DNA from 3 places in the Ruicaihuangia jiafui genome. Region 2 is predicted to be linked to each of the others. Evidence: predicted binding sites of a transcription regulator. Region 2 holds the regulator's gene; each other region holds the start of a gene.
The links. The regulator LexA, encoded in region 2, represses DNA repair genes until DNA is damaged. The targets are predictions, from matches to a motif close to TCGAACANNTGTTCGA.
Positions count from the first base shown of each region.

Region 1: a site for LexA is predicted at 1,098-1,113, ahead of HCT51_RS16675 (HNH endonuclease signature motif containing protein). Genes of this name have one in related genera too.
Region 3: a site for LexA is predicted at 858-873, ahead of HCT51_RS15155 (DUF222 domain-containing protein). Genes of this name have one in related genera too.

Region 1 covers NZ_CP061771.1:3,432,145-3,434,407, reverse strand. The annotation lists gene HCT51_RS16680 (S9 family peptidase) at 1-1,000, shown strand, start outside; gene HCT51_RS16675 (HNH endonuclease signature motif containing protein) at 1,133-2,263, shown strand, end outside.
Region 2 covers NZ_CP061771.1:1,205,413-1,207,675, forward strand. The annotation lists gene hflX (GTPase HflX) at 1-358, shown strand, start outside; gene lexA (transcriptional repressor LexA) at 401-1,072, opposite strand; gene HCT51_RS05785 (hypothetical protein) at 1,390-1,782, shown strand; gene HCT51_RS05790 (histidinol-phosphate transaminase) at 1,828-2,263, shown strand, end outside.
Region 3 covers NZ_CP061771.1:3,112,952-3,115,214, forward strand. The annotation lists gene HCT51_RS15145 (DUF5997 family protein) at 25-420, shown strand; gene HCT51_RS15150 (MmcQ/YjbR family DNA-binding protein) at 422-781, shown strand; gene HCT51_RS15155 (DUF222 domain-containing protein) at 924-2,147, shown strand; gene HCT51_RS15160 (FAD-dependent oxidoreductase) at 2,163-2,263, opposite strand, start outside.

The DNA.
Region 1 (2,263 bases), 1.6 Mb from region 2:
GATCGGCGGCGGGACCCAGCACACGGCCGGACTGCGCGAACTGCGGGGGCTGGGCGAGTGGGCCGAGCCGGCCCCGTTGCCCGAGCCAGCCGAGCCAGCCGAGCCGCGCGAGCAGCGCGCCCAGCGAGGTGCGGCCACGCTCCGCGACATCCGTCTGTCCGTCGATACGATTCCGGATGTCGCGTACCTGCCGGAAGCGCGCACGGTGCAGTTCGGCGGGGTGCACGCGGTGGTCTACGCGCCGCGCAATCCGGAGTTTCAGGCGCCCGCCGGGGAGTTGCCGCCGTATGTGGCGTTCGTGCACGGAGGGCCGACCTCGCACGTGATGCCCATGCTGAACGTTCCGTACGCGTACTTCACCTCGCGCGGCATCGGCGTGATCGACGTGAATTACGGCGGATCCACCGGCTATGGCCGCGCCTATCGGGAGCGGCTGAAGGGGCAGTGGGGCGTGGTCGACGTCGACGACACGGTGCGCGCGGTGCGGGGACTGGCGGATGCCGCGCTCGCCGACCCCAAGCGACTGGCGATTCGCGGAGGCTCGGCTGGTGGGCTGACGGTGTTGGCGGCGCTGACCTCGTCCGACGTGTTCGCCTGCGGTACCTCTTACTTCGGTGTCGCTGACCTGACCGCGCTCGCCGAGGACATGCACGACTTCGAATCGCGCTACCTGGACGGGCTGGTCGGGCCGCTGCCGGAGTCGGCGCTGCTCTACCAGCAGCGGGCGCCGCTCAACCGGGTGGACGCGCTGTCGTGTCCGGTGCTGCTGCTGCACGGGACCGATGACACGATCGTCGCGCCGGAGCAGGCGAAGCGGTTCCGTGATGCGTTGGTGGCCAACGGCATCCCGCACGCGCACGTGGAGTACGTGGGGGAGTCGCACGGCTTCGTGCGGGCGCAAACGATCATCCACGCGGCGCAGGCCGAGTTGTCGTTTTACGGGCAGGTGATGGGGTTCGAGCCGCCCGGGACTCCGGTGCTGCCGCTGTGGCGGGGGTGAGGCAGGGAGCTGGGTTCGGTCGTGGGCCGACTGCGTCCAACCCGCCTCGCGCGTCTTCTCCTCCACAAGAAGAACTTTCACAACTTACCAAATTCAGTAGAACATACCTTCGAATCCTGCGAAAATGGGTGCATGCCCCAGACCACGCTCCCCGACCTGCAAGCGCTCACCGCCGCCCTCGCGGCGGTCGGCGCGCTGTCGGTGGAGCAGGCCACCCTGGCCGCGCTGTCCGATGACCGGTTGCTGGACTGGCAGGCCGGCTACGCCGAGCTGACCCGCTCGGTGCAGGTCCGCAGCGCCGCGGTGGTCGGCGAGATCGCCCGCCGCTCGGCACCGGAACTCGGCCACGACGGGCTGGCGCAACGCACCGGGCACCGCACTCCGGAGAAGTTCGTGGCCGCCACCACCGGGGTGACCGAGGCCGAGGCCAGAACCCTGGTCAGCGTCGGCGCGATCATGGTGAACGCGGCCGAGACGGATGCCGGCGACCCCACCACGGAGCGGTCGTTCAAGCAGTCCCGGCCCTGGCTGGACGAGGTCGGCCGGGCGGTGGCCCGCGACGAGCTGTCGGTGGCGAAGGCCGAGGCGATCCGCAACGGCCTGGGCGACCTGCCGGCCGAGCAGCGCGGCGCCGACTCCCACACTGCTGCTGCCGGCACCGACCACGACACCGCTGCCGGCGCTGCTGGCGCGGGCGCGGGCGCTGCTGCCGGCGGAGGCGGGGTGACGGTGGCCGATCTGGCCGGGGCGGTGCTGCGGTTACTCGCCGAGGCCCCGGAGCTGTCCGCCGACCGGCTCTACCGGCGGGCCCGGGAGCTCCGCGACGAACTGGACGCGGCCGGCATCCTGGACCGGGAACGGGCGCTGCACCAGGCGCGCAGCATCCGCCGCTACCGGCAACCGGACGGGATGACCCGCTACGTGATCACCGCCGACCCGGAGAACGCCGAGCTGATCGATGAAACCATCGACGCCCTCACCTCACCCAAACGCGGCGGCCCCCGGTTCGTGACCCCGGCCGAGCTGGCCCGGGCCGAGGCCATCGAATCCGACCCGCGCTCCCCGGAACAGCTCGCCTTCGACGGCTTCCTCGCCCTGCTCCAGCTGGGCATCGACGCCGACCCCGGACAGATCTGCGGCAGCCGCAAACCCGCCGTCCGCCTGCTGGTCGCCGAAACCGAACTGCACAAGCCCGACGGCCGCGGCTGGATCGAGGGACAAAAGGTGCCGGTGTCGATGCAGACCATCACCCGGGCCATGTGC
Region 2 (2,263 bases):
GATCGGCGAGATCGATGCCCGCGACATCCCGGAGATCCTGGTCTTCAACAAGGCCGACCTGATCGATGACGACCAGCGCCTGCTGCTGCGCGGACTGCAACCCGACGCGATCTTCGTCTCGGCGCGCACGGGCGAGGGCATCGACGAACTGCAGCGGCGGATCGCCGAGGTGCTGCCCGCGCCCGAGGTCGAGGTCACGCTGCTCGTACCGTACGACAGGGGCGACGTCATTTCGCGCCTTCACGTGCAGGGCAGAGTGCTGAAGACGGAGTACCTGGAAAAAGGCACCAGAGTGCGGGCGCTGGTTCACCCATCACGGGTGGACGCGCTCACCGACTTCGTCGAGCACCGCGGCTGAGCGGCCCCGCCGCTCGGTGACCGGGTCGGCGGGATCCGCCGGTCAGACCGACCGGAGCACCGCCACGACCTTGCCCAGCACCTCGGCGAAGTCGCCGAGGATCGGCTCGAAGTTGGAGTTGCGCGGCAATAGCCAGGTGTGACCGTCGCGCTGCCGGAACACCTTGACGGTGGCCTCCGAATCGAGCATCGCTGCCACTATGTCGCCGTTCTCGGCCGTCTTCTGCTGTCGCACCACAACCCAGTCGCCGTCACAGATCGCGGCGTCGATCATCGAGTCGCCCACCACCTTGAGGATGAACAGATCACCCTTGCCGACCAGCTGGCGGGGGAGGGGGAACACCTCTTCGATCTGCTGCTCCGCGGTGATCGGGATGCCGGCCGCGATGCGGCCGACCATCGGAACCATGGCGGCGTCGCCGAATGGGGCAGCGGACTCGGTCGGCTCCTCCGATCCTGGCAGGTCGATCAGCACTTCGAGGGCGCGCGGACGGTTGGCGTCGCGGCGCAAATACCCGCTCAACTCGAGCTGATTCAGCTGATGCGTGACGCTGGACAGTGAGGCGAGGCCTACGGCGTCGCCGATCTCGCGCATGCTCGGCGGATAGCCGTGCTGCGCGACCGAGCGCTGAATGAACTCCAGCACCGCGAGCTGCTTCTCGCTGAGACTCTTCCGGCGGCGCGTGCGGCGCTCCGGCTGCTTGCTGTCGTCCATCCGTGCCCCTTTCGACCGACTCATTCGACTGATCCACATCGAATGTCGGTGGTGCCTGATTGCCTGTGTTCAGACAATCGAAACTGTATCCAGCATTCGGGCCGTAGGCAAACATCTGTTCTAGTGTGTCGGGCCGTCACCAGCCGCATCGGTGACAGATGAATTCTTCACAGAAAACGATTGACACTTCGAACATTCGAAAGTATGTTCGGAACACAGCTTCGCATCCGGCGCTCCCGGCCGAGCGCCGGATGCGAGCTGGCCAGCATCGCCCCAGCACCGGAGCGAACAAGCACCACCGGAGAGAAGGAGTAGTAATGAGCACCGCACTGATCGGCACCACACCCCGCCCCACCACGGTGGTCCGCTCCCGCCTGCGACTGACCCGACGAGGTCGGGTCGTGTTCACTGCTCTGGCCTCGCTTCCCCTCGTGGTCGGCGCGCTCGTCGTCTCGTTGAACGGCGGCGGAGCCGTCGCCACGACGGATGCCTCGATTCCGTCATTCGAGTACGTGACCGTGGGCGCCGGCGAATCGCTGTGGGGCCTGGCCGAGTCACTCGCGCCGAGCGCCGACCCGCGCGACGTGATCACCGACATCCTCTCGCTCAACCAACTGAGCATCGGCGACGTGCATCCCGGCGTGCAGCTCGCCTTGCCCGAGGTGTACTCGAACGCCGCCCAGTTCTCCAACGCTGCGCCTTCTCAGTAAGCCCCGTGGCGACGACGCCCACCGAGCGGGTTCTAAAATAGCTCAGTGACTTCTCTCGCTGACCTCCCCATCCGCGACGACCTGCGCGGTCAGACGCCATACGGCGCCCCGCAGAAGCGAGTGCCCATCGCACTCAACGTCAACGAGAACACGCATCCGATCCCCGAGGATGTGGCGCAGGACATCGTCGAGCGGATCGCGCAGGCGATCCTCACGATCAACCGCTACCCCGACCGCGAGTTCACCGAGCTGCGGGACAGCCTCGCCGGCTACCTCGGCCACGGGCTGACCCGCGACAACGTCTGGGCCGCGAACGGCTCCAACGAGGTGCTGCAGCAGATCCTGCAGGCCTTCGGCGGTCCGGGACGCAGCCTGCTCGCCTTCCCGCCCACCTACTCGATGCACTCCATCCTCGCCACGAGCACCGGAACACGCTGGCTCGAAGGCGAGCGGGATGCGGAGTTCGAGATTTTCCCCGCCA
Region 3 (2,263 bases), 1.9 Mb from region 2:
TGCTCACAGCGTACGCTTTCGTACATGAGTTCCTCGTCGTCGTCCCAGAACATGAAGCCCGCCACCGCGGCGAAGAAGCTGGGGATCTACCTGCCGGCCACTCCGCCGGAGTTCCAGGAGGGCGTGGTGACGCGTGAGGAAATGGCCGAACTCGAGACCAACCCGCCGGCCTGGCTCGAAGAGCTGCGCAAGAACGGACCGCACCCGCGGCCGGTCGTGGCGCACAAGCTCGGGGTGTCGGCGTCGGGCCTCGCCCGCGGCGGGATCACCGAGCCGCTGACTTCGGCCGAGATCCAGGCCCTGCTCGAAGACCAGCCGGACTGGCTGCGCGCCGAACGGGGCACGCAGGCTCAGGTGCACGCCGAGAACGCCCGCGTCAAGGCTCGGGATGCCGAGCGCCGGGCCCGCGCGAAGGGCTAATATGCTGGCGCCAGCGCTCGAGACCGCACTCGATGACCTGCCCGGTGCCCAGCCGTCATACCCGTTCGGCCCGGGTACCCGCGTCTACAAGGTGGGTGGCCGCGTCTTCGCGCTGTGCAGCGACCGCGGCACCTCGATCAGCCTCAAGTGCGACCCGATCGAGAGCGAGGGGCTTCGCCGTGCCTTTTCCGGCATCACCCCCGGTTACCACCTGAACAAGCAGCACTGGATCACGGTGGCCCTCGACGGCAGCGTGCCGGAGGACCTCGTGCTGGAGCTGACCGCGAGTTCGTACCGCCTGGTGTTCAACGCGCTGACCCGGTCGCAGCGCGCCTGGGTGCTGGCGAACCCGCACGACTGACTAGCACGGGGATTCGCCAGGCGAAGGAAGCTAGTGCCCTGCGCCGGTAGTTTTTGTCCCGTTCTTCTTCCCATCTTCGAACATATGTTCTATACTGGAGGGACAGAATCGCTCGTGCCGAGGCGAACATATGGAGAGTTGGATGCTTTCCCCATCCCCGCACGACAGCCTGGATCTGATCGTCGGTCGGCTCGATGAGGCCGCCGCCGCGGAGTCCGACGCGAATCGGGCGCACGCCCGGAGCTGGGCCGCACTTGCCGAGTTGATGCGCTTGGCGCGGGCGAATCCGCACCTCTACCTGCGCCCGGCCGGGCTAGCCCAGAAGGACGTGCTCGAACTGGCAGAGGATGCCGCGGCGTTCGATGCCGGTCTCCGCTTGCACCTTCCAGCTGGCCAGGTACGGGGGCGCGCCCACCAGGCACAGACCCTCGAAGACCGGCTACCGCGGCTCCGCGCCGTCTTCGCCGCCGGCGGCACCACTGTCGCGCATGTGGCGGCGGCGTTGGACCTTGTGGTCGGCTGGATGGACGACGCGGCTGTGCAGGTGTTCGACGCTCAGATCGCTCAGACCGCGGTGACGCTCACCCCGGTCCAGTTCCGCACCCGGGCGCGCCGGCTGAAGGAGAAGCTGCTGATCGAGCCCGCCGAGGCCCGTCACGCGCGCGCATTCGCCGACCGGCGGGTCGTGGTCGAACCGGCCGATGACGGCATGGCCTGGTTGCATGCTCTCGTGTCCGCGCCCGACGCGGTGAGGATCGCCGCCCGGTTGAACGCGACCGCCCGCGCGGAGCAGAAGAAGACGAAACACGACGAGCCGGGGTGGCGTTCCCGTGACCAGCTCCGCGCCGACCTCGCCGTGGCGTGGCTGGCCGGCGATGGCACCCCCACCGCCGCCACGGTCCGCCCGGTGCTTCTGGTTCCCATGCTGACCCTCATCGGGCAGGGCACCGAACCCATCGAGTTACGCGGCTACGGCACCATTGACCGCGCCACCGCTTTGGATCTGTTCACCCGGGCGCCCTCGTTCCGCCGGGTCGGCACCGACCCATTCACCGCTGAGAAGCTCGTCTTGGACCGCCACCGCTACCGGCCCACACAAGCCCAAAGGGACTGGATCGCGATGAGTTTCGAAGACTGCATCGATCCCACCTGCACCAGGCCCGTCGACGACACCGACATCGATCACCTCGAGGAATGGGTCCGTGACCACGGGGCGACCAACGACGAGAACCTCTTCCCCCTCTGCGAAACCAGCAACCGCCGCAAGAACCTCAGCTGGTACGACTACCAACGCGATGGCGACGGACGCGTCACCATCACCACCCCCACCGGACTCACCACCACCATCGAACCGCCACCCTTCTAGCGTCAAGCACGAGGCTCATAGCCAGCGCATCGTGAATGCCTTGGCGAGCAGCTCCCGGGTCGGCGGCGCCGCCAGGGTGCGCATCAGCGCGGTGCGGGCGACGAGCGCCACCGCGC